Regions from separate parts of the Peribacillus sp. NPDC097198 genome, predicted to be linked through region 1. Evidence: riboswitches for the same ligand, from Rfam matches in the RefSeq annotation. Region 1 holds a riboswitch; each other region holds the start of a gene.

What was found. Region 1 has a riboswitch for cobalamin ahead of ACIQXQ_RS03850 (ribonucleoside-diphosphate reductase subunit alpha). Riboswitches for the same ligand answer to the same signal wherever they lie in the genome.
Region 2: another riboswitch for cobalamin. It lies ahead of metE (5-methyltetrahydropteroyltriglutamate--homocysteine S-methyltransferase); the one in region 1 lies ahead of ACIQXQ_RS03850 (ribonucleoside-diphosphate reductase subunit alpha).
Region 3: another riboswitch for cobalamin. It lies ahead of ACIQXQ_RS18850 (hypothetical protein); the one in region 1 lies ahead of ACIQXQ_RS03850 (ribonucleoside-diphosphate reductase subunit alpha).
Region 4: another riboswitch for cobalamin. It lies ahead of ACIQXQ_RS02405 (helical backbone metal receptor); the one in region 1 lies ahead of ACIQXQ_RS03850 (ribonucleoside-diphosphate reductase subunit alpha).

Annotation. Positions count from the first base shown of each region.
Region 1 is NZ_JBIWDO010000002.1:165,778-174,068, reverse strand. Features, by position in the region: gene ACIQXQ_RS03865 (SulP family inorganic anion transporter) at 1-547, shown strand, start outside; gene ACIQXQ_RS03860 (hypothetical protein) at 629-775, shown strand; gene ACIQXQ_RS03855 (manganese-dependent inorganic pyrophosphatase) at 824-1,753, opposite strand; cobalamin riboswitch at 2,042-2,223, shown strand; gene ACIQXQ_RS03850 (ribonucleoside-diphosphate reductase subunit alpha) at 2,360-4,654, shown strand; gene ACIQXQ_RS03845 (ribonucleotide-diphosphate reductase subunit beta) at 4,697-5,749, shown strand; gene ACIQXQ_RS03840 (flavodoxin domain-containing protein) at 5,739-6,158, shown strand; gene ACIQXQ_RS03835 (cold-shock protein) at 6,224-6,421, opposite strand; gene ACIQXQ_RS03830 (hypothetical protein) at 6,625-7,119, opposite strand; gene ACIQXQ_RS03825 (GNAT family N-acetyltransferase) at 7,229-7,672, shown strand; gene modB (molybdate ABC transporter permease subunit) at 7,673-8,291, opposite strand, start outside.
Region 2 is NZ_JBIWDO010000013.1:3,044-11,334, forward strand. Features, by position in the region: gene ACIQXQ_RS18020 (D-2-hydroxyacid dehydrogenase) at 1-245, opposite strand, end outside; gene ACIQXQ_RS18025 (aminopeptidase) at 391-1,500, opposite strand; gene bcp (thioredoxin-dependent thiol peroxidase) at 1,512-1,982, opposite strand; gene ACIQXQ_RS18035 (potassium channel family protein) at 2,045-2,467, opposite strand; cobalamin riboswitch at 2,750-2,947, shown strand; gene metE (5-methyltetrahydropteroyltriglutamate--homocysteine S-methyltransferase) at 3,087-5,393, shown strand; gene ACIQXQ_RS18045 (acyl-CoA thioesterase) at 5,386-5,862, shown strand; gene ACIQXQ_RS18050 (ABC transporter permease) at 5,903-6,688, opposite strand; gene ACIQXQ_RS18055 (ABC transporter permease) at 6,693-7,484, opposite strand; gene ACIQXQ_RS18060 (ABC transporter ATP-binding protein) at 7,526-8,291, opposite strand, start outside.
Region 3 is NZ_JBIWDO010000015.1:47,280-54,661, reverse strand. Features, by position in the region: gene ACIQXQ_RS18865 (transglutaminaseTgpA domain-containing protein) at 1-1,652, opposite strand, end outside; gene ACIQXQ_RS18860 (DUF58 domain-containing protein) at 1,642-2,829, opposite strand; gene ACIQXQ_RS18855 (AAA family ATPase) at 2,829-3,785, opposite strand; cobalamin riboswitch at 3,974-4,193, shown strand; gene ACIQXQ_RS18850 (hypothetical protein) at 4,356-4,901, shown strand; gene ACIQXQ_RS18845 (ABC transporter substrate-binding protein) at 4,905-5,855, shown strand; gene ACIQXQ_RS18840 (VWA domain-containing protein) at 5,994-7,382, opposite strand, start outside.
Region 4 is NZ_JBIWDO010000001.1:498,226-506,516, forward strand. Features, by position in the region: gene ACIQXQ_RS02395 (heme ABC transporter ATP-binding protein) at 1-1,470, opposite strand, end outside; gene cbiB (adenosylcobinamide-phosphate synthase CbiB) at 1-1, opposite strand, end outside; gene ACIQXQ_RS02400 (FecCD family ABC transporter permease) at 1,477-2,532, opposite strand; gene ACIQXQ_RS02405 (helical backbone metal receptor) at 2,495-3,460, opposite strand; cobalamin riboswitch at 3,627-3,804, opposite strand; gene ACIQXQ_RS02410 (ABC transporter ATP-binding protein) at 3,926-4,774, opposite strand; gene ACIQXQ_RS02415 (FecCD family ABC transporter permease) at 4,771-5,769, opposite strand; gene ACIQXQ_RS02420 (ABC transporter substrate-binding protein) at 5,784-6,914, opposite strand; gene ACIQXQ_RS02425 (hypothetical protein) at 6,927-7,523, opposite strand; gene ACIQXQ_RS02430 (hypothetical protein) at 7,520-8,140, opposite strand.

The sequences.
Region 1 (8,291 bases):
TTTGTTAATCTTGATCGTGTTATTGAATGATGTCCTCATTAAAATTCCGATGGCCGCCCTTGTTGCGGTCATGATCATGGTTTCCATCGGGACTTTTGATTGGTCCTCCTTGAAGAGACTTCGGATCACTCCTAAAACCGAGGCGATAGTCATGATCGTAACGGTTATCGTTGTTCTTTATACGCATGATTTATCCAAAGGCGTATTCGCCGGGGTACTCTTGAGTATGATTTTCTTCTCGGCTAAAATTTCGAAAGTGTCTGTCGAGAAAACAGCGGACAACCAGGCTCGGCAAATCACTTATCGGATAAAAGGCCAGGTGTTTTTTGCATCGGTCCAAGACTTCATTTCGAAGTTTGATACGAAGGAAAAAGCAGATTCCATCATCATTGATTTTTCCAATTCGAAAATATGGGATGCCTCGGCTGTAGGCGCCGTCGAGAAAGTCATCTTAAAATACAGAGTACAGGGGAAAACGGTTCAAGTGCTCGGACTTGATCAGGAAAGTTCTCAGCTGCTAAAGAACCTCGCCTCATATGAAAAGTAAAAGGATGCATGGCTTCCCTGCATAAATTCTTGATGAACCGCCAAACTAGAGTGAATGATACTCTGGATTGGAGGGAAAACCATGTCATCCGAACAGGATTATACTGCAGCAGATTTATCACCTGACCTTCTCAATGAGTTAAAACTCTTTGAAGGCAAAATACGTGAGGAATCCAACAAAGAGCTTATCGTGATTGCGTATGAAAAAGAGAATGAAGCGTTGAATTGAAAAAAGGACTCGAAGCCACTTTCAAAGTGGCTTCGAGTCCTTTTTTTATTACTTAGCGAAGATGTCGGTTAAAACTGGTACAATTTGTTTTTTACGTGACACGACGCCTTCCAATACAGCAATGTTCTTATTCAATGTTACGTTATACGCTTTCTCCACTGCATCCGCTGATGCTCCTAGAGCCAAGGCAACGGAATCATTCGTTAAGATATCCGTTACGACGAATAAGAATAAATCCAATTCTTTCGCGGCAATAACTGCATGAATCGCTGCTTCAATTTCTGATTGCTTTGCAAGCACTTCATTCGGGTCAACAGCATTCACTTGAGCAATCTCAACTTTTGCCGTTCCCATTGAAAATTCTTTTGCATCAAGTGTGATGAGCTGATCGATGGTTTTGTCACTCAGGTCAGCACCCGCTTTTAGCATCTCCAAGCCATATGTTTCAGCATTCACGCCAGCAATTTCCGCTAACTCCATAGCAGCTGCGACGTCTTGCTCCGTGCAAGTAGGCGATTTGAATAATAAAGAGTCGGAAATGATGGCTGAAAGCATAAGTCCTGCAATGGCTTTAGGCACTTCAATTCCGTTTTCTTTATAAATCTTATTTAAAATAGTAGCCGTGCAGCCAACTGGTTCTGCGCGGTAATATAAAGGATCACTTGTTTCGAAATTAGCGATACGATGATGGTCGATGACTTCCAATACGCGTACCTGGTCAATGTCTTCGGCACTCTGCTGACGTTCGTTGTGATCGACTAAAATCACGCCATCCGCTTCCCCAGCCACTTTTTCAACAAGGCGGGGTGCTTCGAATTTAAATTGGTCCAACGCATATTGTGTTTCACCATTCACTTCACCAAGACGAACAGGTTCAGCTTGGATGCCCAGCTGCTTTTTTAGGTCAGCATAAGCGATTGCTGAACAGATAGTGTCGGTATCCGGATTCTTATGTCCAAAAACTAATATTTTTTCCACGATTTTTTCTCCTTTTTCCTAAATGATTTGGCAGGGATTTTTCTTTTCATAACCAGAATCCCTAGTTTTGCTATGCAATTTATTTTAACACAAAAACCCTGACATTCCGCGATGGAATTTTGTATTCCTCCCTATATTCTTTCATCATCCTCTTCCTTTATCCGACCTTGTCAATAGATATGAATCAGTTTTTCACAAATATATATGTTGAATTATCAGCATGGATGGCTTACGATAATATAAGCATACATACTAGATATTGACTTTTCCAACAACATAAATAACTATATATAGAATTATTAACCAAGGTGCCAGAGATGGCTGAAAAGGGAATCCGGTGTGAACCCGGAACTGTCCCCGCAACTGTAAATGTGACGAAATGAGAAAACCACTGTATAGCTCTCTATACGGGAAGGACTCAAAGTAGGATGATCATGAGTCAGGAGACCTGCCTGGTTTTTTCAAGTTTCTTATTCTTCGGGGATTGAGATGATGAAACGATAGTGTAACGGCTATTTTTTCATGGCTCTTTTATCCTATCGTTTGATCCGCTCAATTTATTGGGCGGTTTTTTTTATTCGCGTACATTTAAGAGGAGGAACATTTATGACTCAAACATATAACCCTACCATAAAAAATGACACAGAAACAAATTCAACCCAGCTGGACATGTTATCCAAGGATTTCGAAGGCCGTCTTGATATGGAAAAGTTCAAAAAGCGTTTTACTAAATGGCTCGATCGAAAAGGTGATGCTTCAGAAGAACAAACATCGAAAAAGTTGATCCAGCTTGCACTTGAAAGTGTCGATATCGATGCCCCAGACTGGACATTCGTCGCCGCAAGGGAACTATTGAATACCATGTATCGTGATGCCCAAAAGAACCGGGGCTATGAAGGCCGGAACTATGGACCTTTCTATGAATTGATTCAAGAACTCTCTCAGCAGCATGAAGGCCAACGTTACCCTGTTTATAAAGCAGAGCTTCTCGACTCCTACACAAAAACGGAAATCGAAGAATTGGGTTCGGTCATCGATCCGGAAAAAGATAAACTATTTTCATATATCGGAATCTATCTTTTGAATGATCGCTACTTAGCCCGTCCAAAAAAAGACAAGGTCTATGAACTTCCCCAGGAGCGCTTCATGATCATTGCCATGGAAATCATGAGACTGGAAAAAACGGAACACCGACTGCAGCTTGTCAAAGAAGCCTACTGGGCAATGTCGAACCTATATATGACGGTAGCGACCCCTACCCTCTCAAATGCCGGCAAGACACACGGGCAATTGAGCTCATGCTTCATCGATGCAATCGAGGATTCCATCGACGGAATTTATCAATCAAACTATGATGCCGCAAAAGTTTCCAAGTTCGGGGGCGGCGTTGGTCTATATGTCGGGAAAATCCGTTCGCTTGGTTCTGATATCCGCGGTTTTTCCGGTAACAGTTCAGGCACGACTCCCTGGATTCGCCTCTTTAACCAAACGGCCGTCAGCGTCGATCAATTGGGGCAACGTAAAGGCGCAATCGCCATCTATCTGGATGCGTGGCATAAGGACATCATGAGCTTCCTTGACTTGAAGACGCAAAACGGCGACGACCGCTTAAAGGCGCATGACATCTTCACGGGCGTCTGCATCCCCGATTTATTCATGGAAGCCGTGCGCGACCGGAAAGATTGGTATCTCTTCGACCCGCATACCGTGAAGCAAACCCTTGGGTTCTCCCTCGAAGATTTTTATGACGAGAAAAAAGGGGAAGGCAGTTTCAGGGACCATTACGCCCTTGCTGTAGAGGCGGCGGAGAATGGCATACTTCCAGGCTATAGTTTCGAGAAAATCAAAGCGATGGACATTATGAAAGGCATCATGATTTCACAATTAGAAGAAGGCGTACCCTATATGTTCTACCGGGACGAAGTGAACAGAAAGAACCCGAACAAGCATAAAGGGATGATCTATTGTTCTAACCTTTGTACGGAAATCGCCCAGAACTTAAGCCCTTCAACGATCACCGACGAATATGAAACGGAAGATGGCGATGTCGTCGTAGTTCGCAAAAGCGGGGATTTCGTTGTCTGTAACCTTTCTTCCATCAACCTGCCTCGCGCGGTGAAGAGCGATGTATTGGAGAGACTGATCCCGATTCAGATCCGCATGCTCGATAACGTCATTGACGTGAATACCTTACCGGTCAAGCAAGCTTCCATTTCGAATAAGCGCTACCGCTCCATCGGCTTAGGAACTTTCGGGTGGCATCATTTACTGGCGACGCAAAATATCTACTGGGAGTCCGATGAAGCCGTTAAGTACGCCGATACCTTATATGAGAAAATCGCTTATTTAACCATTAAAGCATCCAATGAATTGGCCAAGGAAAAAGGAACCTACCCATACTTCGAAGGGTCCGATTGGCAAACGGGGGAGTATTTCGACCTTCGTGACTATAGAGATCCAAAATGGTTGGAATTAAAAGAAGAAGTAAAGCAGTATGGTACACGAAACGGCTATTTAATGGCAATCGCCCCCAATTCATCGACTGCCAAAATCGGTCATTCCACGGATGGCATCGACCCGTTATATGAAATCGAGTTTTATGAAGAAAAGAAAAACTTCAAATTTAAAGTGACAGCGCCTGGATTGACGCCCACTACGTATGAATACTATAAAAAAACGCGCTTCCATTTGGACCAAAAGGAAAGCATCAGACAAAATGCAGCACGTCAACGTCATATCGACCAAGCCATCAGCTTCAACCTGTATGTACAAAACACGATCAAGGCTAAAGTGTTATTGGACATCCACCTAACAGCATGGGAAAGCGGATTGAAATCGACTTATTATCTTCGTTCCACTTCATCCGAATACGACAATGCCTGTGAGAGCTGCTCCAGTTAACGAGTGGGAATGGAATTTACTTTATTGAAGGAGATTTTACAGATGACAAACCATATCAAGAAAATCAGGATGCTCGAACCAACCCATCCTACCAAGGCAACCGGCGTTTTCAAAGGAGAAGCTTCAGGCTTTCTCCTTTGGAACGACATTCAGTATGAAAAATTCTATGATACCTATACACAGCTCATCAACAATTTTTGGAAGCCATCGAGTGTGAACATGATTCAGGATAAAAAGCAGTGGGGTGAATTGGATGAGGATATCCAGGATGCTTTCCTCGACATCCTCACGATGATTGCCGGGATGGACAGCCTGCAAACACCAACATTAGTGGAGATCCTTCGATACATCAAGGATCCGGCAGCAAAGGCGATCCTCGCCAACATGGCCCAGCAGGAATCCATTCATAATGAATCGTATTCTTACATCCTTGCTTCCTTGATTCCTGTCGGCAAGCAAAAACAGCTTTTTGACCGGATCAAAGAACACCCGGAAGTGATCAAGCGGAACCAACCGATCGTGGATGCCTACCAAACATTTGTGGACGATCCTAGCCCTCAGCACTTATTCGAGGCGCTCATCCATTCCACGAACCTTGAAGGGATCTATTTTTACCTGGCTTTCGCCTTCTACTACAATCTGGGCCGGCAAAATCTCATGACCGGTTCGGCAACGATGATTTCCTATATTCATCGCGATGAAATGGTCCACTTCGATTTCATTGGCATGCTTATACAAATTTTAATGTATGAATATCCGGAACTGAATAATGAAGACAATACGAAGTTCATCTATACGACGATTGAAAAGGCCGTCGAGCTTGAAAAGGAATGGTCCGAATATATGCTTGAGGATATCCAAACGAAAGCAGATCTCGATTTGGAAGAGTTCAACGAGTATATCGAATATATCGCCAACAAACGATTACGCATGCTTGGACTTGAAAACTTGTATCAAGAGTATAGTGAAAACCCGATGCCCTGGATCAAAACGTTCGACGATGAATCCATCGGGCTGACGAAGACCGACTTCTTCGAGCAAAAATCAAGGACCTATAGCCAAGTAAATGCAAGCAACGGGTTCGATGAGCTTTAAAACCGCCATCGTCCATCATTCGGCAGGCGGCAATACAAAGGCGCTTGCTGAAGTCCTTGCATCCCTTTTGCCCGAAGCAGAGCTATTTCGGGTTCTTGAATTTGATATACGTACAGTGCATGAGTATGATTCGTTGATTGTCGGTACTTATACTTGGGGAAATGGCGAGCTTCCTGCCAGAATGTCCGCCTTCTATTCGGAGCTAGAGCAAATGCCGATTTCACACCTGAAAACAGGAGTCTTCGGAACGGGTGAAACCAATTACAATCATTTTTGCGGAGCCGTCGACCAATTTCGTGACATGCTATTTGCCAAGAGCCAATTGGTCGCTACATTGAAAATCGAACAAATGTATCAAGAAGCGGACCTACCCAGGATAAAAAAGTTCGCCTCTCTATTTACAAACTAACAAACTCCCAAGCTTGTAAATACAAAATAAAAAGACCCCAAATTGGGGTCTTTTTTAACATTCAATTATTTTTGAACGTTAGCAGCTTGTGGTCCACGAGCGCCTTGCTCGATTTCGAAAGAAACTTCTTGGCCTTCTTCAAGTGTTTTGAAACCTTCACCTTGAATAGCTGAGAAATGTACGAATACGTCGTCTTGTCCTTCAACTTCGATGAAACCGAAACCTTTTTCTGCGTTGAACCATTTTACTTTACCTTGTACCATGTTAGTTCCTCCTGTGTTTGGAAAAAATCCATTTTTATACTATTTTTGGTTCTGGATAATGTCTCAAGAGGAACCCTAAAACGGTAAATCCTTCTATCAAACAACTTATTCCGAACAAAAATAATTACCCATATTATATCATGGGTAATTAACTGAAAACAATATTAATGGGAGTAATTTTGCCGACAAATTATCCTAAAATTCTACATTTTTCTTTTTTTGCTTTGACGGAATCCTTCATCCAATAAGTAGCGCTCCGCTTCGATTGGACTTTCGAAACACTCCTCTAAGTTCGGTCCTGAGTATACGTTCCAAAGCTGATCTTCTCTAACAAGCGAAAGCTCCTGCTTTTCACGGCCAATCCAAGTTCCCTCCAACCTAGCGAACTCATCGTCCGCCTCCTCTTCTTGCATAACAGGAGGTTCGGATAAATAGGATAGGGCAGTTTTGATCAATGCTTTTAATTCCTCTTCGGAATAGTCACGTATATTGATGAATCCTTTGCGGTCTGTTTCCTTCTTTTTCAAATGCCCTGCGTATACGAAGCCATTGCCATTCGGATGCAGGTGCTGTACGACAATTTTCTTCTCCTGAACACTGCCGGGAAAATGGAAATTGACGCGTCCTAGTGAAACATCTTTCCGTTCTAATTCCGGGAAAGTTTCAATGATACTTAATTTTTCTTCAAATGTTAACAAATTTCTTCCTCATTTCATTAGTTCATCTTGTTTGTCGATTATAACACAAGAAACCATCATTCTGTTTACCTACTTCTATTATAATGGATTTTAAGGAGATGATTTACGCATGATGATGAATATTCCAGAATTACGCTCCATCCATGGACAACAACTGTTTTCCCTTCAAAAAAAAGCCTATGCAGTGGAAGCGGAATTGGTTGGGTTTGACGAAATACCTCCATTGGTAGAAACGTTTAATCAATTCTTACGCTGCAAAGAAACATTTATCGGTTTTTTTGTTGACGATACGGTTGCCGGGGCCATTTCCTATAAAAGTGAAAATGGACTGATAGAGATTTGCCGATTGGTCGTACACCCAGATCATTTCCGAAAAGGCATTGCACAGGCCCTTCTTACCCACCTACAACTGACGATTCCATGGAAGAAGCTATCCGTTTCGACCGGTACCTTGAACATGCCTGCACGTAAACTGTATGAAAAAAATGGCTTTATTCATAAGAAAGACGTGGAAGTCGCACCTCAATTTTTCATTAGTTTATACGAAAAATAATCATTTTATGTACGTCACGATGAAAAGCATGATGAAAGAGATGGCGATGATCACACCGACCCATAGCCAGGCTAGAGTCATATTCCCTGAATCCATGGCTATATATATCGCGGTCGGTATCGTCTGGGTCTGTCCCGGGATGTTTCCAGCAAACATGAGTGTCGCCCCAAATTCCCCCAAGGCTCTTGCTGAACTCAATATCGCTCCGGTCAGGATGGATTTGCCGGCTAATGGAAGGGATACATACCAGAATAACTTCCATTCACCCGCTCCATCCACTCTCGCGGCATTTTCTATTTCTTCATCTATGCCCTCAAAGCCCGTTTTGGCCGATTGGTACATAAGCGGGAAGGCTACAACGGTAGAAGCAATAACCGCCGCCCACCAGGTGAACATGATTGGTTGGCTAAACACCTTCTCGATGACTTGACCTAGCGTTCCATTTTTACCGAAAAACACGATCAGTAAAAAACCGACGACGGAAGGCGGCAATACAAGGGGCAACAAAAACACGGTTTCCAGGATGACCCTTCCTCTGAAGCGCTTTTTGGCCATAATGCGGGCAAGCATGATTCCTATAATAAAGACGAGGATTCCCGAGATTCCGGCTATCTGAACG
Region 2 (8,291 bases), on a different contig from region 1:
CGTTTCTCAATGGCGGCAAAAGGCATTAACTCCAATCCGGCACTCATGACCATGATCCATTTCACGTTCACTGCCTCTTCAATGATTTCATCGGTTAAATCTTCTCCATATGTAATAAGAACTTCGGCTTCTTGGAGCTTTTCATCCGCCCAAGTTTCTTGATACATGAATGTCAAATCGGGAAATGCTTGTGCCATCTTCTTTTGAATGTCTTCATTCGGAATGATTGTTGAAAATACTAACATGATTATCTCTCCTTTTCTTTACATAAAAAAACACGGGCACTGAATGTCCCGCGCAACTTTCTATGAGGAGGTATTCCCTTACTAAATCATATTCAGGGGTCCTCTATTTGAGTTGGACAAACGCCTCTCCCTATTAAAAAGGGCTTTATTTTAATTGATTTGGATTCAATTCGCATAATTCCCGTGGCACGAATAAACCGTCCTTACGAACCAGTATATCATCAAAGTAGATCGCTCCGCCGCCATATTCGGGTCGCTGGATCAAGACCATGTCCCAATGAGACGATGATTGATTTCCATTATCGGCCTCTTGGTAAGCTTGACCAGTGGCAAGATGGAGGCTGCCGCTAATCTTCTCATCGAATAGGATATCACCCATCGGTTCCATGATATACGGATTGATTCCCAGGGCGAATTCCCCGATGTACCGGGACCCTTCATCCATATCGAGCAAACGATTCATTTGGTCCGACTGATTGGAAGAAGCTTTCATGATTTTTCCCTTTTTAAATGTAAGGGTTATCCCATCAAATACCTCTCCTTGATAGGCGGAAGCAGTATTGAAGGAAATCGTGCCATTGACACTGTCTTTTACCGGTGCCGTGAACACTTCACCATCTGGAAGATTGTTTTTACCAGCGCAAATGACAGCGGGGATATTTTTAATGGAAAAAGCCAAGTCAGTCCCCGGCGATATGATCCGGACTTGATCCGTTTGATCCATCCAATCCTTTAGAGGCTTCATGGACTTTTCCATTTTGTGATAATCCAGTGTGCACACGTTTAACAAGAAATCTTCATACTGTTCAAGGCTCATGCCGGATTTTTTTGCAGAACCGATGGTCGGATAATTCAGTAACACCCAGCGCCGGTTATTGACGAAGAACATGGTGGACGTTTTCATGGCATCCTCCTGAAGGCGATATCTCTCATGAGGGACACTCACTCCTCGCCCTTCGTTTCCATCGCCCGATATGATGATGACTGCATCCACATCTTCGTATTTCTTATAATTCCATTTCGATAAGGTATCGAGCTGTTCCTTAACATTCCCTTTTAGCAGATGACTGGTAATTTCGTCATCTTCAAGTTCCGCATAAGGATAGGCCCCCATTCTATAGGCTTCGTCAATCAGTTCCTTCAATAGGGCCTTTGCTGCAACAGGCCCACGGATCAAGACTCGCTCTTTCGCCTGCAGCCTCAGTGAATGATGAATCAGCTGCTTGGCAAGCTTGATAAGTCGCTCATCCTTCATTAGCCTGTACCTTATTTTTCTAGGTCACGAAGAGTTTCCAACGCTTCTTCGACGTGGCCCTTTACTTTGACTTTACGCCATTCTTTAACGATCGTTCCTTCCTTATCAATCAGGAAAGTCGAACGCTCAATGCCCATGTATTCCTTACCGAAGTTCTTTTTCAATTTCCATACGCCATATAATTCAGCGGCTTCTTGCTTTTCATCAGCAAGCAACAGGAAAGGCAACCCATGTTTTTCAATGAATTTTTCATGACGTGTTACCGGGTCCGGGCTAATGCCTATGATGACAGCATCAAGCTCTTCGAATTGTTCATTAGCATCACGGAAATCACAAGCCTCCGTCGTGCAACCGGGTGTCATGTCTTTTGGGTAAAAATATAATACAACGTGTTTACCCTTGAATCCTGATAGGGTAACTTGTTCTCCGTTGTTTGCTGGTAATTGAAAGTCTGGTGCTTTTTCTCCAATTTCGACCGTCATTCTAAACCCTCCATTTCTTTCATCATGGTAAGCGTACCCAATAATTGAAAGAAACACAACTTTCATTTCTTGTTCTTTCTTTCCTTCTGTTCAAAATCGATGACAGCCCTGATCACAAATGCCGCAGGAAGCGTATAGCCAATGAATGCTTGGATTGTCGCGATCATCCGGCCAATGCCGATTGGGGAGATATCCCCATATCCGACGGAGAACATCGTCATCGCACTAAAATAAAATGAGGTCTTCAGCTGCTCGGAAAAGGTCCCATCCAAGCGATTGCCCATATCAAGAATCACCGAATGATTCTGAAGCTCGTATAATAAATAAATCAGTGCAAAACCGACTAATAATGTCGCATATAAATTGCCGAGCCACAGCATATCTTCAAGAGAAAACTTCTTTGCCTCCGACTCAGAAAGAAATAAGGTCCGAATGCTCATCACCATGCAAAAGATAATCCCCACAATCAAAATATAAAAGGTCATCCCCCACGCCTCATTTCAAAAACAACCCACTTCCCTTATACATACTCTTTTCCGAGTCAATATATGCTCGTTTTAGGGGTCAGACCCTATTTCCCAGCTACTGCACCATCTAGGAAACATAGATACAGCATGGGTTCTTGTGCCATATGGTGGGGGTCAGACCCCATTTCCCGACTTTTTCCTTGTTGACCCATTTGGTTGGGGTATGCTAAGATGGGTTAAGTTTTTATAATATTTTGTAAATTTCAGCGTCCGTGTTTATGCGGTCGGAGTTTTTTGTGAATTTCATATGTGGAGATAGGTTCCTAAGCTTTTAGGATTAAAAGGGAAGTCCGGTGTAATTCCGGCACGGTCCCGCCACTGTAATGGGAATGTATAGCGCTTTTGTTTGATGCCACTGGTCCTTTTGGATTGGGAAGGCTTTTAGTGCTAAGTAAGAGTTCCCTGAGTCAGGAGACCTGCCTATTTCGACAACACTGTTTTAACCTACGGGAGATAGGGAGGTGTTAGGGACCTTATAATGATAAGGGGTATTTTCGTGCCCCTTTATTTTAAGCATTTCTAACTTTCTCTTTTGACGGTTAGGGATGCTTTTTTGTTGTTATTTCATTAAAAGGAGATGGATGTGTTGAAAAGTAGTAATATAGGGTACCCACGAATCGGTGAGGATCGTGAATGGAAACGTACATTAGAGGCCTATTGGGCTGGAACATTAAATGAAACGGAATTCATGGCGCAATTGGAAGCGATCCGTTTAGGCAATTTGCAAAAACAAAGAGATCAAGGCATCGATATCATCCCGGTCAACGACTTTACGTTATATGATCAAATGCTCGATATGTCCGTCATGTTCGGCCTGGTGCCAGAACGCTATTCGGCTTATAAAGGTCGCATGGTCCCCCTTTCCGTTTATTATTCAATGGCCCGTGGGAACAAGGATGAAGTCGCTTCCGAAATGACGAAATGGTTCAATACAAATTATCACTATATCGTTCCAGAGCTAAAACAGTCCCAGCTTACGTTGACAGAAAACAAGCCGCTTGCCGCTTACCGCGAAGCCAAGGAAAAACTAGGAATCGATACGAAACCGGTTATAGTCGGACCTTACACATTCATTTCTTTGTCAAAGGGCTATGAAAAAAGTGATCTTCCGGCCATCATCCTGAGCCTGTTGCCTTTATACACAAAAATTTTGCGAGAGCTGGAACAAGAAGGCGTGAAGTGGGTGCAGATCGATGAACCTTCCCTTGTTTCTTCCCTTTCCAAAGACGAGATGAAAACTGTTACATACCTGTATGAAAAATTGAACGAAGCTGTCCCCAACCTGAACATCATGCTGCAAACATACTTTGATGCTGTAGAACACTACCAAGAAGTGATCGACTTGCCCGTTCAAGGAATCGGCCTTGATTTGGTCCATGACAAAGGAAAAAATCTCAGCAATCTTCAAACAGTCGGTTTCCCGCAAGATAAAATACTTGGGGCCGGTGTGATTGACGGGAAAAACATTTGGCTTTCTGACTTGACGAAAAAAATCAAGTTGGTCGAGTCCATTACGAAACACGTAGCCGAAGATCGAATTTGGCTTCAACCTTCCTGCTCCCTGCTACATGTTCCAGTGACGGTTCGAAACGAGACAGAACTAGCTAGCGAAGTGAAAGAAGCCCTTGCCTTTGCTGATGAGAAACTAGAAGAAATCACACTTTTGGTCAGAGGAAACAACGAAGGTCCAGAATCAATCGAAGAAAAGGTGACGGCAAACAAAGCTGCATGGCAGACCTTAAATAATTCAAAGGCCAGAAACCATAAAGACGTTCAATCCGCTGTCGAACAGGCGAAGCAGCAATCCCATGGCCGTACCCTGCCATTTAAACAGCGCTATCAAAAACAACAGGCGTATTTCAACCTGCCCTTCCTTCCAACCACGACAATTGGAAGCTTTCCGCAGACCGCGGAAGTTAAACAGGCCCGCGGGAAATTCAAACGCGGTGAATGGACGGCTGATCAATATGAAGCATTCGTGAACGAGGAGATTGGCAGATGGATTGATATCCAGGAAGAAATCGGATTGGACGTCCTTGTGCACGGGGAGTTTGAACGAACCGATATGGTCGAGTTTTTCGGCCATAAATTGGGCGGCTTCGTCTTCCTTGAAAAAGGCTGGGTTCAATCATACGGCTCCCGCTGTGTCAAACCTCCCGTTATCTATGGAGATGTCCATTTCATCGATCCGATGACGGTCAAAGAAAGTGTGTATGCACAAGCCTTGACGAAAAAAACGGTGAAGGGAATGCTGACCGGTCCTGTTACGATTCTGAACTGGTCGTTCGTCCGTGACGATATTTCACGGGAAAATATCTGCTATCAATTGGCATTGGCCTTGAAACAAGAAGTAGAGGCACTGGAATCAGCAGGGATCAAAATGATCCAAGTCGATGAACCAGCCCTGCGTGAAGGCCTTCCATTGAAAAAAAGCGACCGTGATGAGTACTTAAACTGGGCGGTCCATTCATTCCTGATTTCCACTTCGAGCGTCGAAGACACAACACAAATTCACACCCATATGTGCTATTGTGATTTCAATAGCTTCATGGATGTCATCTCTTCCCTGGACGCTGATGTGATTTCCATTGAAACGTCCCGCAGCCACGGCGAGCTCGCTTCCGCATTCGAGGAGAAAACATATGAAAAAGGAATCGGCCTTGGTGTGTATGATATTCATAGCCCTCGCGTTCCTGCAGTGGAAGAAATGGTCGATATGATCGAACGTGGCATCAAGGTACTGGATAAAGACCAATTTTGGATTAACCCTGACTGTGGCCTGAAAACAAGGGGCGTTCCAGAAACCGTCGCTTCACTGAAAAATATGGTCGAAGCCGCAACGGTTGTCCGGAATAAGCTATTGGTCCAACAGGAAAATGACTGATTTAACAACAGGCATTCCCGTTCAACAGTCACGGACGTTTTTAACGGACCTCGTTTTTCCACCTGATACGAACCATCACAATACCATCTTTGGTGGAAAAGTGATGGCGTATGTGGATAAAATCGCCTGCATTGCAGCGATGCGCCACTGCCGGAAACCGGTCGTAACCGCTTCAAGCGACTCCTTTGACTTCCTGGCCCCCATTAAGACCGGGGATGCTATCAATTTGGAAGCCTATGTCACCTGTGCCCATCGAACGTCAATGGAGGTATTCGTAAAAGTAGAACGGGAGAACCTGTTGACTGGCGAAAAGCAACTCACCGCCCGCGCTTTTTTAACGATGCTTGCGATAGACGAAGATGGAAAGCCTATACCGGTTCCACAGGTCCAACCGGAAACGGAAGAAGAAAAGCGGCAGTACGTCCAAGCACAAGCTAGATATCTCGAGAGAAAAAACAAACGCATATAAGCAAAAAATCCCTTCAACAAAATTGTTGAAGGGATTTTTTTTAGTTTCCTGCTCCGCGGTACCTTTTCACACCCTGATTCCAAATGAAGATTGAGATCATGAAAAAGACGACCCCTATAACAGGTGTGGCGAATGCATACGCGTACCACTCTTCTTTTCTAAGAAAATAGGAAGCGGGATACACACCGACAAAGGCAAACGGCAGCACCCAAGTCAGAACAAAGCGGATGACCTTATTATAAATATCAACCGGATAGCGCCCGTAGTTCCCGATGTTATACATCATCGGCATGATGGACGTTTTGGCATCAGACCAGAAGCCGATGCTTGCAATCGCAACAAAGATGGCGGCATACGCGAGTGCCCCGCCGATTGCAAAGATGATGAAGAGAATCGGGTCATACCAAGTTAGTTCCAGGTTTAACGAAACACCGGAATAGAAGATGATGATCAAACCGGTCACGACACCAAATAATGATTCAAGCTCAATCCGCTCTAAGATGACTTGAAACAGGCTGTGAATCGGCCTTGTTAAAATCCGGTCCATCTCCCCTTTGACGATGTAGCGATCGTTGAAATCCCAGATGTTGAAAAAGGATGAAAATAACGCAAACGGGATAAGGAAAAAACCGTATATGAATATGATTTCATCCCGGCTCCACCCACTTAGGAACTCCGTATGTCCGAAGACCACTAAGATAAACACCAGATTCACGACTTGGTTCAACAAATCAGAAAGAATCTCGATGACGAAATCAGCCCGGTACTGCAATCTCGTTTTCATATATTGACTCACATATTGAAAAAACATTGATACGTAGAACATCCCATCAACCTCCCTGAATAATCAGCTGTTTTTTTGCGACTATCCATAAAACCTGGATGGGGATAACGAGAATGATGACCCAGATCAATTGCTGTAAAAGAGCCATGCCGATGTCTCCCGTTCCGTATCCATTTGTGAAAATCATACTCGGGACATAGCTGATTCCTTGAAACGGCAGAAACTTCATGATGTCCTGTGCCCAGATTGGATAAAAGCTGATAGGCAATAACAAGCCTGAAAACAAATCAACAATGACACGTTTTGCCCGGATCAATCCAGCATTATTATATAAGAAAAATGTCGTGATTCCCGTTAGCAAATTGATTTGCGTATTGATGATGAAGCTGAATAACAGGGAAATTCCGAAAAGCCCCCATGTTGCCGGTTCATTTGGCAAATGGATGGGGAAAATGATGGCGACGAGCAGCATACCTGGTATGGAGAAGAAAAAGAAACGGAAAATCCCCTCACCCAGGCCTTGCATCGTCTTCATTCCTAAGTAGTTATAAGGTCGAATCATCTCGATTGCGACCTTGCCGTCCTTGATCTCATCGGCAATCTCACGGTCAATATTATTGAAATAAAAGGCACGCGCCATCCAGGCAACCGCCACATAGGTGGTCATCTGCATGCTGGATAGCCCTTCAATGGAACTTTTTTCTCCATATATCGCATTCCACAAGAAATAATAAGCACCAATATTGATGCTATAAATTAAAATACCGGTATAATAATCGGTTCGATACGCAAGCATCATCAAAAAACGCATGCGAATCATCGCAAGATACTTTCCCATGGTCCTCTCCCTTCTTGGTAGACACACTTTTTCTGAAAGAGTCAGACCGTGCCTTCTTCATAAATATTACGAACAATCTCTTCGATGGACGTTTCATGGATTTTGACGTCCTTGATTTTAAAATGTGAAACGACAGCGGCGACAAGTTGTGAAATATGATCACTTTCCTCTTTTAACACGGCTATGTATGCATGATTCTTTTCATCGTGCTCCCAATTGACGTGAAAGGATAACGGTAAGGATTGCAGTTCATTCAGTTCGACAGGTTCGATGAATTGGAAGTGGACCTGTTTTTCCTCTGCCCAATTATCTTTCAGGCTTTGCAATTCCCCATCATAAATGATTTGACCTTCATCAAGCATGATCACCCGCTCGCACAAGGCCTCGATATCCCCCAAGTCATGCGTGGTCAGAAGGATGGTCGTGTTGTATCTTTCATTGATTTCCTTCAGAAACTCACGGATTTTCATTTTCACTAACACGTCAAGACCGATCGTCGGCTCATCCAGGAAAAGCAACGGTGGATTGTGTATCAAGGCAGCAGCCAGTTCACAACGCATCCGCTGGCCAAGGGACAGCTTACGCACCGGCTTATCGAGTAACGGCCCGATATCCAACGTCTTGATTACATGTGCCATATGATCGTTATATTGTTCATCAGACACCTTATATACTTTTTTCAGCAGCCGAAAGGATTCCTGGACGGCGATATCCCACCAAAGCTGCGATCGTTGCCCGAAGACGACCCCGATGGTCTGGGTGAACTTTTCCCGTTCTTTATGCGGATTCATGCCATTGACCATGATA
Region 3 (7,382 bases), on a different contig from region 1:
AATGGTACCCATCCCAATCCTGAAAAATAAACCTCCACCCATGAATGGGCATTATTATTCGTCACTTTATAGGCGGATTCACCTTTATAAATTGATTTCTCCCCTTCCGTATATCCCTTTACCCATCTTGCCGGAATGTTGGCGGCACGTAATAAAATGACCATCGCCGTTGAATAATTATCGCAATACCCAATTTGGGTCTCGAACAAGAATTGATCCACATAATCCTGATTATCGCCTGGATACGGAATGTCTTCTTTGGAATAGCTGAATTCAGGACCGTCGAAGTGATTTTCTATCGCCTTTGCCTTATCGTACCAATTATCCTCATTCGCCGTAAGTTCGTTGGCCAGTTCATAGATACGGGTTGGCAATCCCTCCGGAAGCTGTGTATTGCTTTCCATGAGGACATCCATCGTTTCATCCTGTTCCGTAACTTTCCGTAAGTCAGCCAGATCATAGCTAGGCATTTCATAAACCAGTTCATATTCTTTCGTGCTAAGGGGCTTACTGCCTTCGTCTACCGAAATGTACTTGTCCATATTTGTATAATATTTAAACCAATCTCCGTTCTCAGCCTCTACCTTCTTCAGGTACCCTGATTGGGGATGAAGAAGGTGAGAGTAACTTTCCATCATGGTTACCCTTGTATTCATGTCTTCCGTTTTCAACACTTCAGGAATCTCAAATTCTTTTATATCCTTCAAATCCTGACCATTAGAGAAACTGATATAGTCTTCCATTCCCTCAACGGAAACCCACCCTTTTCCGGTATAGATATCTTTGTTCTCGACTTTCCAATAGTGTCCGGTATTGGTCGTATTATAAAAAATGACCGTATTGTCCGGCTCTATCGACCCACCAAGTGATGAATCATCTTCGTCATACCCCACCCGTTTTTCAACGGAGCTTTCATCACTTCCTGTCACCTTATCGGAATAAGAAACAATGAACGGTACAGGGTCCGGCCATTGTGACGCGAACTTCGGAGCAGTGAAACCAACGAGGACGCTTACTAACAGCATCCCCGCTAGCATGATGGCCCATTTACTGAATGAACCTCCTGAAAACACCAATCTCTCTTGTATGGACAAGCGTAGCATGGCCAACACACCAAGCATCGAAAACCCGATGATGATGATCCTGATCATGGCCATATCCCCATCATATGGTGTGAATGTATCGAGAATCGATAGGAAAATGATCGTTAATATATAAAGTAAAAATATGTTTCGTCTCACCGTCACCCAGTAATGAATCAAGTATGTCACAAGCCAAAGAAGCACGAAAAACAACAGCGTTCTAAAGGGGTTGGAAAGCAGCTCCCACTTCCCCTCATACATATTCGAAACGTTAGCCGTTATATCCAGCAAATCACCAGTAAGCCATTTGAAGGTCAGGAAAGGATCTGACGAATACAAGAAATGGACCGCAATTAATATAAAGGCACTTACGAGGATGAAACGCACAAACCAGTGGATACCAAAATAGTGTAGGAGCAAGGAAAATAACACAAAGATAATGAAAATCAAGATATTTCCTGTATCCGTAAGCTTCTCTACGGGTCGTAACCATTCGGTAATCAATAGAAGACCAAATATATATAAGAGAACATGCATCCACCTTTCCGATTTGGTAGAATCAGCGTTCATTTGCCTTCACCTCGGTTCGTTCATTTTGAAGGTGACCCTGTTCAAAGAAGACCAACTTTATTCCACGAGCCAACGCCACCGACTTCGCACGTATTTCCTCACCCGTGAAGTCTCCCTGACTTTTCACGCAAAATACCGTCATCGCTTTATTCCCGGTAAATGCATTCCAACCTTCTATCTTTTCCATCGTTAATTCGGACACAATGAATATTACAGAAGCGTTTGATGGTACAACTCCCTTGTTCTTCTTTCCATTCCAGACGTTTGTATGTGTGGCCCTTGATTTTGCAAGACGGTAAAAGAGTCTTCTCCTCTGTTTACTGCCTCCTTTAGCCGGTACGGCCTCCATTGATCCCGTACTGGTTAACCCAACATCCATACCCTTCTTTATCAAGGCATGCACCAAAGAGGCCGCAAGTACGATAGCTTCTTCGAAGAAGGGAGAGGCGTACTCATCAAGCATAATAAATACATCACGGTTTTTCTGCACTTCAAATTCCTTCGTCATGATTTCACTTGTTCGGGCCGTTGCCTTCCAATTTATCCAGGATAATTGATCACCCGGCTGATACTCCCTGATTCCGGACACGACCGAATGTTCCCGCTGTATTTTTTTCGTCGTACCAACTTGTCCTTGATCGAAGACATGCTCCAACTGTTTATAATTCAACTCCTGATAAGCCGGGAAAACGGTGAGTTTCAAAGGGGCATGCACTGTCGCTTCTTTTTCATAGAGTCCAAAGAAGTCCCCTATTTTGAAGCGAACCGATTGGATGACATGTTCTCCTCTTGGCAGATTCTCCAGGGTATATGTCAATTGGAAGGATTGTTTAAATCCTGGAAAAACCAATGTTTTCTTTTCCAGTTCCATCGGCAAATCCTCTTCTACCACCATATATAAAAGAGGCAGTCTGTTTTTCCGGGAGAATACCAATGTCATATCTACCGACTCTCCGGCCTGGCATTCGTGTTTACTAATTCTTCTCTCCACTTCAAAAGCCTGAAGTGGATAAAACAGCAGAATCATAGAGTACGCACCGAACGGCAAAAAGGTATAGAAAATGAACCAACTGATAAACCCGCCTTGAAACATCGCAAAACAAAAGGAAATGAGCATAAGCACTATGATCCCACAGACATTCCTGTTTTTCTTCAGTATGGTAAGCACATTCCTCATTAGGTCACGGCCCTCTTCACGGGTACCTGCGTCGTAGCCACTACCTCATGTATCACCATCTCAGCATTCACCCCCGAGTAATTCGCTTCCGGATTAAGGATTAGCCGATGGGTAAAAACGAACGGTACCAAATGCTGCACATCATCAGGTAAAACGTAATCCCTTCCCTTTAGGAGCGCATAGGCTTGGGCTGCCTTCATTAGGGCAATCGATCCACGTGGGCTCACCCCAAGATATACACTTTCATGCTTACGTGATTGATTAGCTAACTCGACGATATACGTCTTTATCGTATCATCCACGATCACGGCCTTTGCCTCTATCTGCAAATCTATCAGTTCCTCTAACGAAATCACGGATTCCAATTCTTCAATCGGAGCCGTATATTGGGCCCGATGCAACACTTCTATCTCTTCTGCCACTTCCGGATACCCCATCTTCATTTTCAATAAAAAACGATCTAGCTGTGCTTCTGGAAGTGGGTATGTGCCTTCGTAATCAATTGGATTTTGAGTGGCCATGACGAAAAACGGTTGTTCCAGTTTCCTTGTCACACCATCCACCGTCACGCTTGCCTCTTCCATTCCTTCAAGTAGGGCGGATTGCGTTTTCGGTGATGTCCGATTGATTTCATCGGCCAAAATGATATGGCCCATGATTGGCCCCGGTCTAAAGATGAACTCTTGTTCCTTCGGATTGAAAATCGATACCCCCGTTACATCGGACGGTAGCAAGTCAGGCGTGAATTGAATCCGTTTGAAATCCGCCCCGATGGACTTCGCTAGCGCCCTGACCAAGACGGTCTTCCCCACGCCCGGGACATCTTCCAATAAGACATGTCCACCAGAAAGGAGCGCCACAAGACTTAGTTCTGCTATATCTCTTTTTCCAATAATGACCTTTTCAATGTTTTCCAAAATCATATCCAGTTTCTGATTCACTTGTTTATAAACCATTCTCTACCTCCCATGATTATGTAAATCACTCATGCTTAACCCTTATTTATTCGACATCCATTTTACATTAACCTCCAATTTATCCTTACAAAGTGAGTTTACTAGAATAATACCCCTATAAAAGAGATTTCTTGAAATCTTTTCACTATTTAAGTAATTAATTATGATAGACTGGTACTAAGTGAATATAAACCTTGCAGAAAATAGGTGCTGACTTGTCAGCTTAATAGGGAATTCGGTGTAAAACCGAAGCTGTTTCCGCAACTGTAAGTGCTAATGAAATAAGAAATATGCCACTGTTTGTGAATGAATCCGCACGCACGATACCATTCATTCAATCCAAATGGGAAGGTTCTTAGAGTAAAATGATGCACGAGCCAGGAGACCTGCCTTTTTTTTATCGTATTTTGCTCTTCGGAAGTTAGGAGGATTGTACGGCAATCTTCCATCTTTTTTTCCGTTCGAGATACATAGATGATTGTTTGCCGACCAATACCTTTGGTCGGCTTTTTCTTTTGCGCCGAAAAGCAATACGAAGGTCATTCACATTATTAAAAAGGAGGAAAAATCATGGCAAAGAAGGATGCCCGCTTTTTATGCTACCCATTCATGCGCGAATCAGTTTCAACCGTTGATTATGAAATTCGCACCGATTCATTGACGACTCAAATGGGACTGGCAGCGTCGTTCACGAAAGAGATTCCTGAAGTCTACAGGGATTTAATGGAACTGTTGCCGATGGCTTATCATTTAAATGGTTCTGCCCGGGGGAAATTGGCCATAACCGAAGACGGTCTAAACCGCCTAAGTGAAATCTATGACTATTATGTCGCTGAAGTGAAAGAACGCATCGAAACATTTGTGCTACCCCAAGGATCGACGGCAGCCTGTATTTTGCATACTTGCCGTAGTGAAGCCAAGAAATCCGTCCGTGCCTTGCAAAAAGTCAGTACGGAAAAAGATGTGCCCGCGATTCTTTTTGATTATGCTCATTTGCTTGCCAATGTTCTATTCGTGATGGCTGTCTATGTCAATAAACAACTGGGTGTCGAAGAGATTCCCTTTATCAGCAAATCCTATCCAACCAAAACAATGAAAAAGAAAACGGAGGAATAAAACATGATAAGAACAGTAAGATCCAGTTGGATTGCCCTTCTGATGGTCGCCCTTTTCCTTACAGGATGTGCCTCGAATGATGATCAGAAATCGATAGAGAAAAAAGATCCTGCAACAACTGAAGAAGTCAAATCCTATACCGTCACCGATGATAGTGGAAAAGAAATCACATTTGATAAGGTTCCGGAAACGGTCGTTTCACTTCAACCCAGTAATACGGAGATTTTATATGCCCTTGGTGTAGGGAATAAGGTGATTGGAGCGACAGATTTCGATAACTATCCTGAGGAAGCTAAAGATGTCGAGCGTGTCTCTGATTCGATGACGATCAATTCCGAAAAAATCATCTCTTTGAAACCGGATGCCATCATTGCCTACACAATTGGCGATGAAGCAGCATTAAAGCCGCTTGAAGATGCGGGAATTCCCATTTTCATTATTAAATCAGCCGTGACCTTTGATGATGTATATAGCGATATTGATCAAATTGCCAAAGTCATGGGCGTAACGGACCAAGGGGATGACCTAGTCAAAAACATAAAAAAACAAATCAAAGATGTTGAAGAAAAAGTGGCGAGTGTTGATTCTAAAGAAAAAACATATTTCGAAATCAGCCCTTCTCCGGAAATCTATACAGCGGGAGCTGAAACCTTCCAGCAAGAGATCTTGGCGTCTGCCGGTATCGAAAATATCTTTGCCGACCAAAAGGGCTGGGCGAAAATAGCAGATGAAGAAGTCGTCAAGCGCAACCCGGATGCCATCATCACAACCGTAGGCTATGTGGACAATGCTGTGGATGAAATCAAATCCCGTAAAGGTTGGAAAGATGTCAGCGCCGTGAAGGAAGACCAAGTATATCAGCTTAGCGAAGACGTCATGTCACGTCCCGGACCGCGTATCGGAGAAGCCGTAGAACTAACTGCAAAGACCATATATCCGCAATTATTCAAATAAAGACACACTCAAAAGGGGTAATTACGCCGAAATCGTATATATAATAAAAGGCGGAAACGTTGATTTAACAACATTTCTGCCTTTTATTTTGTGCATGAATCCTCTTGAAAGAGGGCTATTAGACAGCCCCTTTGATTATTAATCTTTATATTTCTCTTTCATTTCTTCTTCTTTCTTTTTAATTGATTCTTTTAAACCCTCCCCTTCATTTTTCACTGTCGTGTTCAATTCTTCATATTTTTCGTCATAATACTCTTTTATTATTTCACGGCGTTGTTTGACTAAACTGCGAGCTTCCTCCCAAGTCTCATAATTTATTTGTTTCTTATCCTTTAAATAACTCGTAGCCTCATACATGCGATTGCTTTCATCAGAGGAAAGCCTAGAAAAACTGTTTTTTTCATCAAGTAAAGACGATGTCTTCTTATTTTGTTCATCCCGAACGGTACTCCAATTTTCATTGCCCCAATTCCACCATTGGTTCCACAGATCTCTACGCTCTTCATCCCACATCTTATTGAAATCATCGGCATTATTGACCATTTCGAATTTCCCTCCGCCAGCTTCAGCAACTTCACGTAATTGTTTTTGCCCCTCACTATCCATATCGAACCCTATGATGTTAATCACTGGTTCAATATTGGAATCATGCAAGTCTTTAGCTGCTTTCACTGGATCACCGTCGCAGGTTTCGATTCCATCGCTGACGACATAAATGATATTTTGACCTTCTGAACCCGCTTTTTCAAAATCTTTCTTTGTTTCCGAAATGGTCTTGGCAATCGGTGTCCATCCTGTCGGTTTAAATTTATCTAAAGCTTTCCTGAAGTCCCCTTTATTATATGGGGCCAAATCATAAACCACTTCCGTACTATCACAGGATATCTTCTTATCTTTATCATCGTTGCTTCCTTTATGCCCATAGACACGGAGCATGACATTTGCCTCTTCCGGAAGGGAAGCTACAAATTCATTAATCGCTTTTTTCGCCAGCTCCATTTTTGTTTTCCCGCCTACTTTTTGGTTCATGCTCCCACTTGCGTCAAGCAAAATTGCAATATTCACGTCGATTCCCAATTCACCACTGCCGTCGATGGTGATTCCACCTGGCATCTCTGTTACCGCCGTTTCAATGGAAGGGTCGAATGCTTCGAAAAACTGATACTTTTCTTTGTAGTTTGCACCTTCGCCCATTAGTTTTAATAAGCTCTGATAAACTTCGAAGCTATCCTTTTCCTGAAAGTCCTGATTGTCTAATGCTCTATGTATAATGGCTTTATTGTATTTATTCCCTGTGTACTTCCCAGGGTTTTCTTTAGTCATTTCTTCAACGGTGGTAGCAATCTCGAAATCTTCTTCCAGCTCTTCATCTTCTTCTGAACGCCCTTTTTTTTCGGTATTCTCACCACGTACTTCTTCCTTTTCTTCTCCGTTCATCTTTTCATCTTTCGTATTACAACCAGAAAGAGCAAGCAAAACGAAGAGAGTGGCCAGACATATCATCCCTAGCTTCCACTGTTTTTTCTC
Region 4 (8,291 bases), on a different contig from region 1:
TAAGCTTTCAATCCGTTTCCTACTATTTTCAATCGCTTCCACCGTACAGTCATAAACGCCACGGCTAATTAACTTCCCGAGGGGCGTGATGGTACCCGCATAACGGAGGGTGGTTCCTCTTTGTGTTGCTGCAATCAAGATGCTATCCGTCGATGTTCCAGTCGCCCATGTGTTTGTCACCTGATCTAAGACATGTAGGTCATGAAGCGCTTTAACCTTCGCCTCGGTAGCTGTCACGATACAGTGAATGAACGCTTCTTCCGCCAAATGGCCATTCACGAAAACCCAGGTATTGATCGTACCCGGCGATGAAGTCCATGAATGCCTGTCTGCCAAAGAGGCATCGATGGCATTCCCTACCCCCGCTGTTACCATGATGAATATCGAAAAACCCTCATCTCTTAGAAGTCGATATGACACTGTATCCAAAAACACGGCCGTCATCATTCCGACGGTTTCCTGCGGTTCAAATCCGTATGTCTTCAAATAGTCAGCCATTTCAGCAATATGGTCATCACAATTGTAATCGTAGTGGACATGTCGATTAACAAAGTGCTGATGCCACCCCGTTCCCGAACCAGTTACGCCGGATGACATGGTTCTAAGCGGAATGGGTGAACTTAAATGAAGGAACTCCGGAGCCTGGTTCAGATAACTTTCATTGATCTCCAAAGGGTCCAGCTCTCCTGTATGCTTCTCGGGTACAATGAACATTTGCGGCTTAGGTAAGGCAGGATGAGGATGTTTTTCGATCTTTGTCCTATATACCTCCTGAATCCGCTCCTGCTGAAGCACTTCATTCGGCACGTCAATCACTTGGACTCGCCCTTTTTCAAGCAACATCAGGCGATCGCAATATAAGCCAGCCAAGTTCAAGTCGTGAAAAATTGAAATGACCGTCAATTGTTGTTCCTTAGCCATTTTCCTCATCAAATCAAGAAGTTCTTTTTGATAAGACAGATCCAGGTGGTTCGTCGGTTCGTCGAGAAAAAGGATTTCCGGTTCTTGTGCAAGAGCTTGTGCCAACAAAACACGTTGTCTTTCCCCACCTGACAAACGTTCAAAATGCATTTCCTGAAAGACTGCCACTCCCGTTTGCATCATCACGCGTTGAACGATTTCTTCGTCTTCAGACGTCCAACTATGAAACCACCCTGTTTGATGCGCATATCGCCCAAGGGCCACGGTATCTTTTACTGTATAGGAAAAAGCCAATGAGGAATGCTGCGGCAAAACGGCGATGACCTGTGCCAGTTGTTTGGACGAATATCCCTGTAGGTCTTTCCCCTTAATATCGATGGTTCCCGCCTGATACGGCAGGATACCGCTAAGCATCCCCAATAGCGTCGTTTTCCCACTTCCATTCGGACCAAGAATACCGAATAATTCTCCTTTTTTTACATCAAACGAGACGGAGTCCAAAACCGTTTTATTATCATATCCTCCTGTTAACCCTTTAACTTCAAGCATACACTTCTACCCTTCTCTCCGTCTCTTTAATAAAATAAATGCGAATGCCGGCGCACCGATAAGCGAAGTAATAACACCTATCGGCAATTCTGTCGGTGCGATGATCGTTCGTGCCACCAGATCAGCCAATATTAAAAATCCGCTTCCCACAATCATTGATAATGGCAACAGATGCGTATGGTCTGGCCCCCAAATCCTGCGGACCAAATGGGGGATGACCAGCCCTACAAAGCCAATCGTCCCTGATACGGCAACGGCAGCCCCTGTCAGTATCGAGCCGGCGATCAGAATCAGCATCTTCCTCCGCTGAACATTCACGCCTAGGTGCCTCGCACGGTCTTCCCCAAATGTCATGGCATTCAATTCGTGGGTATTCATCATCAAAACGAGAGAACCAAGGAGGAAAAATGGCAAAATGATCGTGACATGACTCCAACCACGCATCGAGACACTTCCCATCAGCCAGCTGATGATTTGCCTTAACTCCTCACCCGTCAATGCAATCATCAATGAGATGAAAGCACTTAAAAACGAGCTGAAAATGATACCGGTTAAAATAATCGTTTCTACCTTCATGGAACGATCCATTTTTCTTGCAAAGGTCAATACGCAAAAAATCGTCAACAATGAAAAAAGAATGCTTAATGTAGGCAGTGTATATAGGCCAAAAAACGGCAGTGACAAATTCAAAAACAACGTTAATACTGCACCAAGCGAAGCCCCTGAGGATATTCCCAGGGTATAGGGGTCAGCTAGGGGATTCCTGAGCAATCCCTGAAATGCTGCCCCTGCTATTGCAAGGGATGCCCCAACCAAACCTGCAAGCACGACCCTCGGCAGGCGGATGTTCATCACGATATTCGTCAGTGTCCCATCCGGTTCCATGGCCAGGGGCAAATGAAGGACTTCCTTGCCAATGATTTGCAAAAGCACTGGTATCGGAACGGAAACCGATCCTAAGGAAATACCGATCAATATCGAAATAACCAAAAATGATAGGGCAAATACATAGGCCAATGCCCGTTTAGTTTTTAAATACGTTCGGATAGACTGATTTGGCAAGTTCCTCTACTCCCTCTATAAGCCTAGGACCGGAACGAGTGACAATATCTGAATGGACATCGAAAACCTCACCATTCTTAACTGCCTGAATGTCGGCCCATCCATTTCTTCCCGTTACCTCTTTGACTGGATCTCCTGTGTAGTAACCATAGGTTGTAATGATGACATCCGGGTTGGCCGCTATCATCGACTCTTCATCGAGTTTTACCCAGCCATCCAATTCACCTGCGACATTATCCGCTGAAATGATGTCCAGCATTTCATCCATGAAAGTATTTTTTCCCGTTGTATAGATTTCAGGTGACGGTGAAACCTCTACAAAAACACTTTTTCTATCCTCACTCTTGATTGCCTTAGCCTTTTCTTTGATCTTTTCCAGCTTGGTCTGCATCGTCTTGACGATTTCCTTTGCCTTATCCAGTTCCCCTATTGCCGTTCCAATCATCTCGATAGACGTATACACTTCTTTAAAGCTTTTAGCATCATTCACGATTATAACTGGAATACCCGCATCCTTAAGCTGTTGGATTCCTTCTTTGGAATTATGGGCACTCTCATGAGCAAGAACGATATCAGGCTGCAAGGCTAAAATCATCTCTGTATCTATTTCCATTCCACCTATCTTCTGAATATCTTTCGTTTCTTCCGGGTAATTGTCATTTTCAGACACTCCAATCACTTTCTCACCCGAACCTAGCGCAAAGACCGCTTCTGTATTACTTGGGATTAATGAAACAATTTTTTCTGGTTTCTGCTCGATGGTGACTTTGTTACCCACTGCATCTTGTAACGAAAGCGGGAAGCCCTGGTTAACAGCTTGTTTTGTCGACTGGTTTTCTCCTGTTCCATCCTGGGAGGCATCGCTACAGCCAACCAGTATACCGACCATCAATCCCATCACAAGCATGAAACTATATATCTTCCTCATCTTAAAACCTCCATCATTTTTGAGTTCATTTCTGGACCTTCACACATGTGTTGCGAATATCAAAAGACATACAAAAAAGCATCCCCCATCAAAACGGAGGATGCATGTATGGCAACGGAACAAAAAAGGGACATAGCTCTGCCACACACCTCCCCATCCGCGTGGTTACCGGTGTACAATTTTGGCAGGTCTCCTGGCTCATGGTCATTGCTAACGGCACCTTCCCATATTATTCATACAGTGGTATACATCCGTTAACTCCCATTTACAGTGGCGCGACCGCGTTGGCATTTCACCAACTTCCCTTTCAAGTCCTTACAGACACCAAATTGTTCATATGTATATAATTTCACTGCCTTTCATTATACACCATTTAGGAAATCGTATTATATGATATTTCAGATTACTTTAAATTAAGATTTGGAACGCAAAAAGGCAACCATCACATGGCTGCCTTCTATAGCTTTAGATGTCACTATTAAAACGGCATGTACTTTGATCACGTAAAAGACCTAGATCTTTCGGCACCATCGTTTCAATCAAAAAGTCATCCTCTTCCTCATAAATGATTTTCTTCATTTCGATTCCGAAGTACTCTTTCATCCGGGCTTCCGTCATCACTTCGCGGACTTCGCCATACACCACACGCTTTTCCTTGGCAGTCATTAAAACATGGTCAGCCAAGTAGAATGCGTGGTTCGGATAATGCGTGTTTATGATACAAGAAATGTTCTTCTCTTTCGATAACCGCTTAAGTGTCTGTAAAATCACGATTTGCTTTTGAATATCAAGATGCGATTCCGGCTCATCAAGAATCAATACATCCGGATCCGATACAAGCGTCCGGGCAATCAAGGCCAGCTGCAATTCCCCACCACTGACGGAATTACAGGACTTTTTGGCAAGGTGCGCAATGCCAACCATTTCAAGAGCAGCGATGGCAGCCTCCCGGTCCTTTGCAGAAGGCTGGGACAGCGTACTGATATAAGGCGCCCTTCCCATAATGACAAGCTCTTCCAAAGTAAATCCGAAAACCATTTTATGTGCCTGAGGAACATAACCGATTCGTTTCCAGATCGTTTTGCGTGATAGCGCAGTAAGCGGCTTTCCGTCGATGAGCGTTTGACCCTTTTTCCAATCAAGAAGGCCGGTGATACACTTCAGCATCGTGGTTTTACCGGCACCGTTCGGGCCAAGGATCGCCATGATCTCTCCGTCATTCAACGAAAAGTCAATGTCGGTCTGGTAAAGAAAAGGAGCTTTCTCTCTTTTTTTAGCATAGAAAAAATTCCCTCCCTGCACCTCGATTTTCATGACCACCCACCTCCTGTCTTTCTAAGTAGAATCGCAAAGAATGGTGCGCCGATAATGGCTGTCAATATCGATAGCGGAATTTCCGTAGCGGTTACAGAACGTGCCAGGTTATCGATCAGGAGTAAATAGGCGCCACCAATCGATAGGGATACCGGCAGGACAAGTTGATTGTTGTTCCCGACGAGCATTCTTGCCACATGAGGGATAATCAGTCCTACCCAGCCGATGATACCGGCTATCGCTACAGATGAAGCCGTAATTAACGTCGCACCAAGAATGACCGTCCACTTCAATCTAGTGACCGGGATACCTAGCGATTTTGCTTCATCCTCAGGTAAGGTCAGTAAATTGATTCTCCAGCGTAGTGAATATAAAATCAAGATGCCGACAAGGATGATTGGTCCACCCACATATAAATCCTTGTATGTGGCCGTTCCAAGGCTTCCCATTAACCAGTATGTGATGGCTGGCAGCTTTTCCTCAGGGTCGGCGACAAACTTAATTAACGAGATCAACGCTTGGAAAAGGGCGGAGGTGACAACCCCAGCCAAAACAAGCATGAAGACCGGTGAATCTTTTTTGCCGCTGATTATGAACGTGAAAACGATGGCGGCTAAACCACAGCCAAGTGCCAAGACTTGAGATGCAAAACCATGTCCCAATAATAAAATCCCAAGGGAAGCACCGAACCCAGCACCTGCAGACACTCCTAGGATATCGGGACTGACCAAGGGGTTGCCGAACATCCCTTGGAAAGAGGCGCCTGCAATCGATAGGCCCGCACCGATTAACAAGGCCAGTAAAATTCGTGGCAGACGTATTTGAAGGACCACTGTTTCTTCCATCTGTGTCCATGTTGGCTCGATTGGAAACACAGTTGAAAGCAATATTTTAATTTGAGTCCCTAAGTCCATTCCAAAGCGTCCGATGCTCAATGATAGGAGAACCATCGCAATGGGCAATATCCAGAAGAGGACCGTTTTCCATTTTTTCATTTTTATTCCCTACTTTACTGTTTTGCGGCTTCGGAAGATGGGTGAAGAATGTTCTCTACTTGTTCTTCCGTTACATCATAATCATAGAACTCTGAGTAGTAATCCGTGATTTCATCCTTCATATCATAATCAAATAGCTCGGGATGATTTTTCTGAGCCATCCATTTTAACATAAGAGGTGCATCACCGCTTGGTGGGAACCATCTATAGATGCCCAGCGGAATTTTATATACATTTCCTTCTTGTACAGCACTGACCTGACTCCAATCTTGTCCGTTCACTGTATTGTTCGTTAGGTCTTCAGGCTGAGTTGTCGAAAAGTTCGTAATGTAGATGATATCCGGGTTCCATTTGTAGATTTGTTCCATATTGACTTCTTTTGTTCCTGTAACTTCTTCTGCTGCTATATCATAGGCCCCTGTAGCATTTAACCATTGGTTACTAAAGAAGCTCTTCCCACCGACCATGATGCTTTTATCACTGTGCTGATAGAGGATTAATGCTCTAGGCTTGTCTTTATCCTTAATGCCATCTAATTTCTTATCCAATTCGGCTTGAACGGCTTGGCCCTTTTCCAAGAACTTGTCCGTTCTTTCGGTAGTGCCCGTAATTTCCCCAGTCAGTTCCAACCAACTGTTGAAGGTAGCCAATGGCTCCGCAGCTGCTGCATCCATAGGGTTGAGTGCCACAACCGAAACACCTGCATCTTCTAATTTGTTTATGGACTTTTGGTCCTGTGCTTTTTCAAAGTAAAGTTGCGGATTGACTTTCATCAATTCTTCCACGTTCACTTCGCCATTTTTAATGAATGATGTATCTGCCTTTAAAATATCGGGTGATATTTCAGAAAGAATCGAGTTTTCCGCGGCATTATACGCATTAGGATGCAAGCCGACAACTTCCTTCGTCGAATTTGTTGCTACATACCAAGTCGAGAAGTACGGAAGAATGCCACCGACCGCAATACGTTCCACTTTACCTGGTACCGTTACATCACGGCCAAGTTGATCTTGAATCACTTTTTCCTCTGCAGTCGTCTGTTTTTCTGAAGTATTGCCTTTCGAATCATCCCCAGAGTTTCCACAGCCCGTAATCAAAGCGGCCATCGCAGTGGTTGCCGCTAACATTGTCCATTTCTTCTTCATAAAACTTCCTCCTTATCCTTCTCTAAGCCACTTAGCCATCCCATGTAAGAATGGTTTAGATTGGTCGATGAATCCAAGTCCAATGTGGAATATTGGATCAAGGGTGGTAATGATCAATTCGCCTTTATAAGACACATCATCGGTGTAGATGATCGAGCGACCGTCGGGAGTATTCACAAGTGATTTTGCCCCTTCCGGAACTTTGAACGTCCCGTGGTAATGCCACTTCATATCTGATAGGGATACATGCTGATATAAAGGATGATCTGTATTTTCAGCCATTAAAGGTAAATCTCCATGCTCCTTCACCCACCAACTGAAATTCACTTCAGATTCCTCCCAGTCTATACCAGGAAGCCAATTATCCAGCACTTCACCGAAAACGACTAGACGTTTTCCCTCTTGAAGGAACTTCACGAAAAGCGATTGGTACCGTTTTAAAAGCATTAGGGACATCCGATCATTAACAATTAGCGTGTCATATTGACTTAAATCATATGTATGGAGCTGACGAAGTTGAAGCACATCATCATACATATAAGCAAACTCATCCATTTGAAAGAAACGATGATGGAAACTATAACCGTTATCTAAGATTGCCACTTTCATTGCTTTGTTTCCCCCTTGTTTGCTTCATACTCTTCGCGTATCCAGTCCAAAATTTGTTGACGTAGCACACGCGAACTATTTTCTTGGATTCCAAAGCGGTACAGATCCGTTCCTGCACCCGCGACAATCGTGCCACCGGTCGTTTTTCGGTCAATGTAAATGATTGCTTTTCCTTCTTGGTCTTCAACGATTACTTCCGAATGTTCTGGAGCCTCAAGATATCCTCTTGAGAAAAAGCCACGAACCCCTTTTTTATAATTCAAATCATAAGGGTCAATTCCTGCGAACATAGGATGTACAGGCTCAGTCAAGCGGATTTCACGGTCCTTCAAAGAAATCGGAGAACGCATCCAATTTCCGCAACCAGGTAACCAAGGTAGGAAATTTTCGGTTTGGGAAAGAATGACGCCGCCATCATTCAAATAATTTTCGATGATTTCTTTATGTTCAAGTAAAAAGGCCTCTTCCACGAAATTAGTCACGATGACCCCAGCATATGCCGAGAAATCAGCAAATGGAATATCATACAATTGCAAAGAAACCAAACCATTTTCATGATCGATGTCTTTAAGTCTTGTGAATTGAATATCAGTACTTATATAGGCTATAGGTTTCATAATCAACCATCTTTCTTATATTGATATAATATTTTTTCGATTGTAAATATTGTCAAATGTTGATTTAACGGGATATAATCACTTTTATTTATTACTTCAAGATAGAATATTTATGTTTATCAGTATAAGTGATAATGATTATCATCGTCAA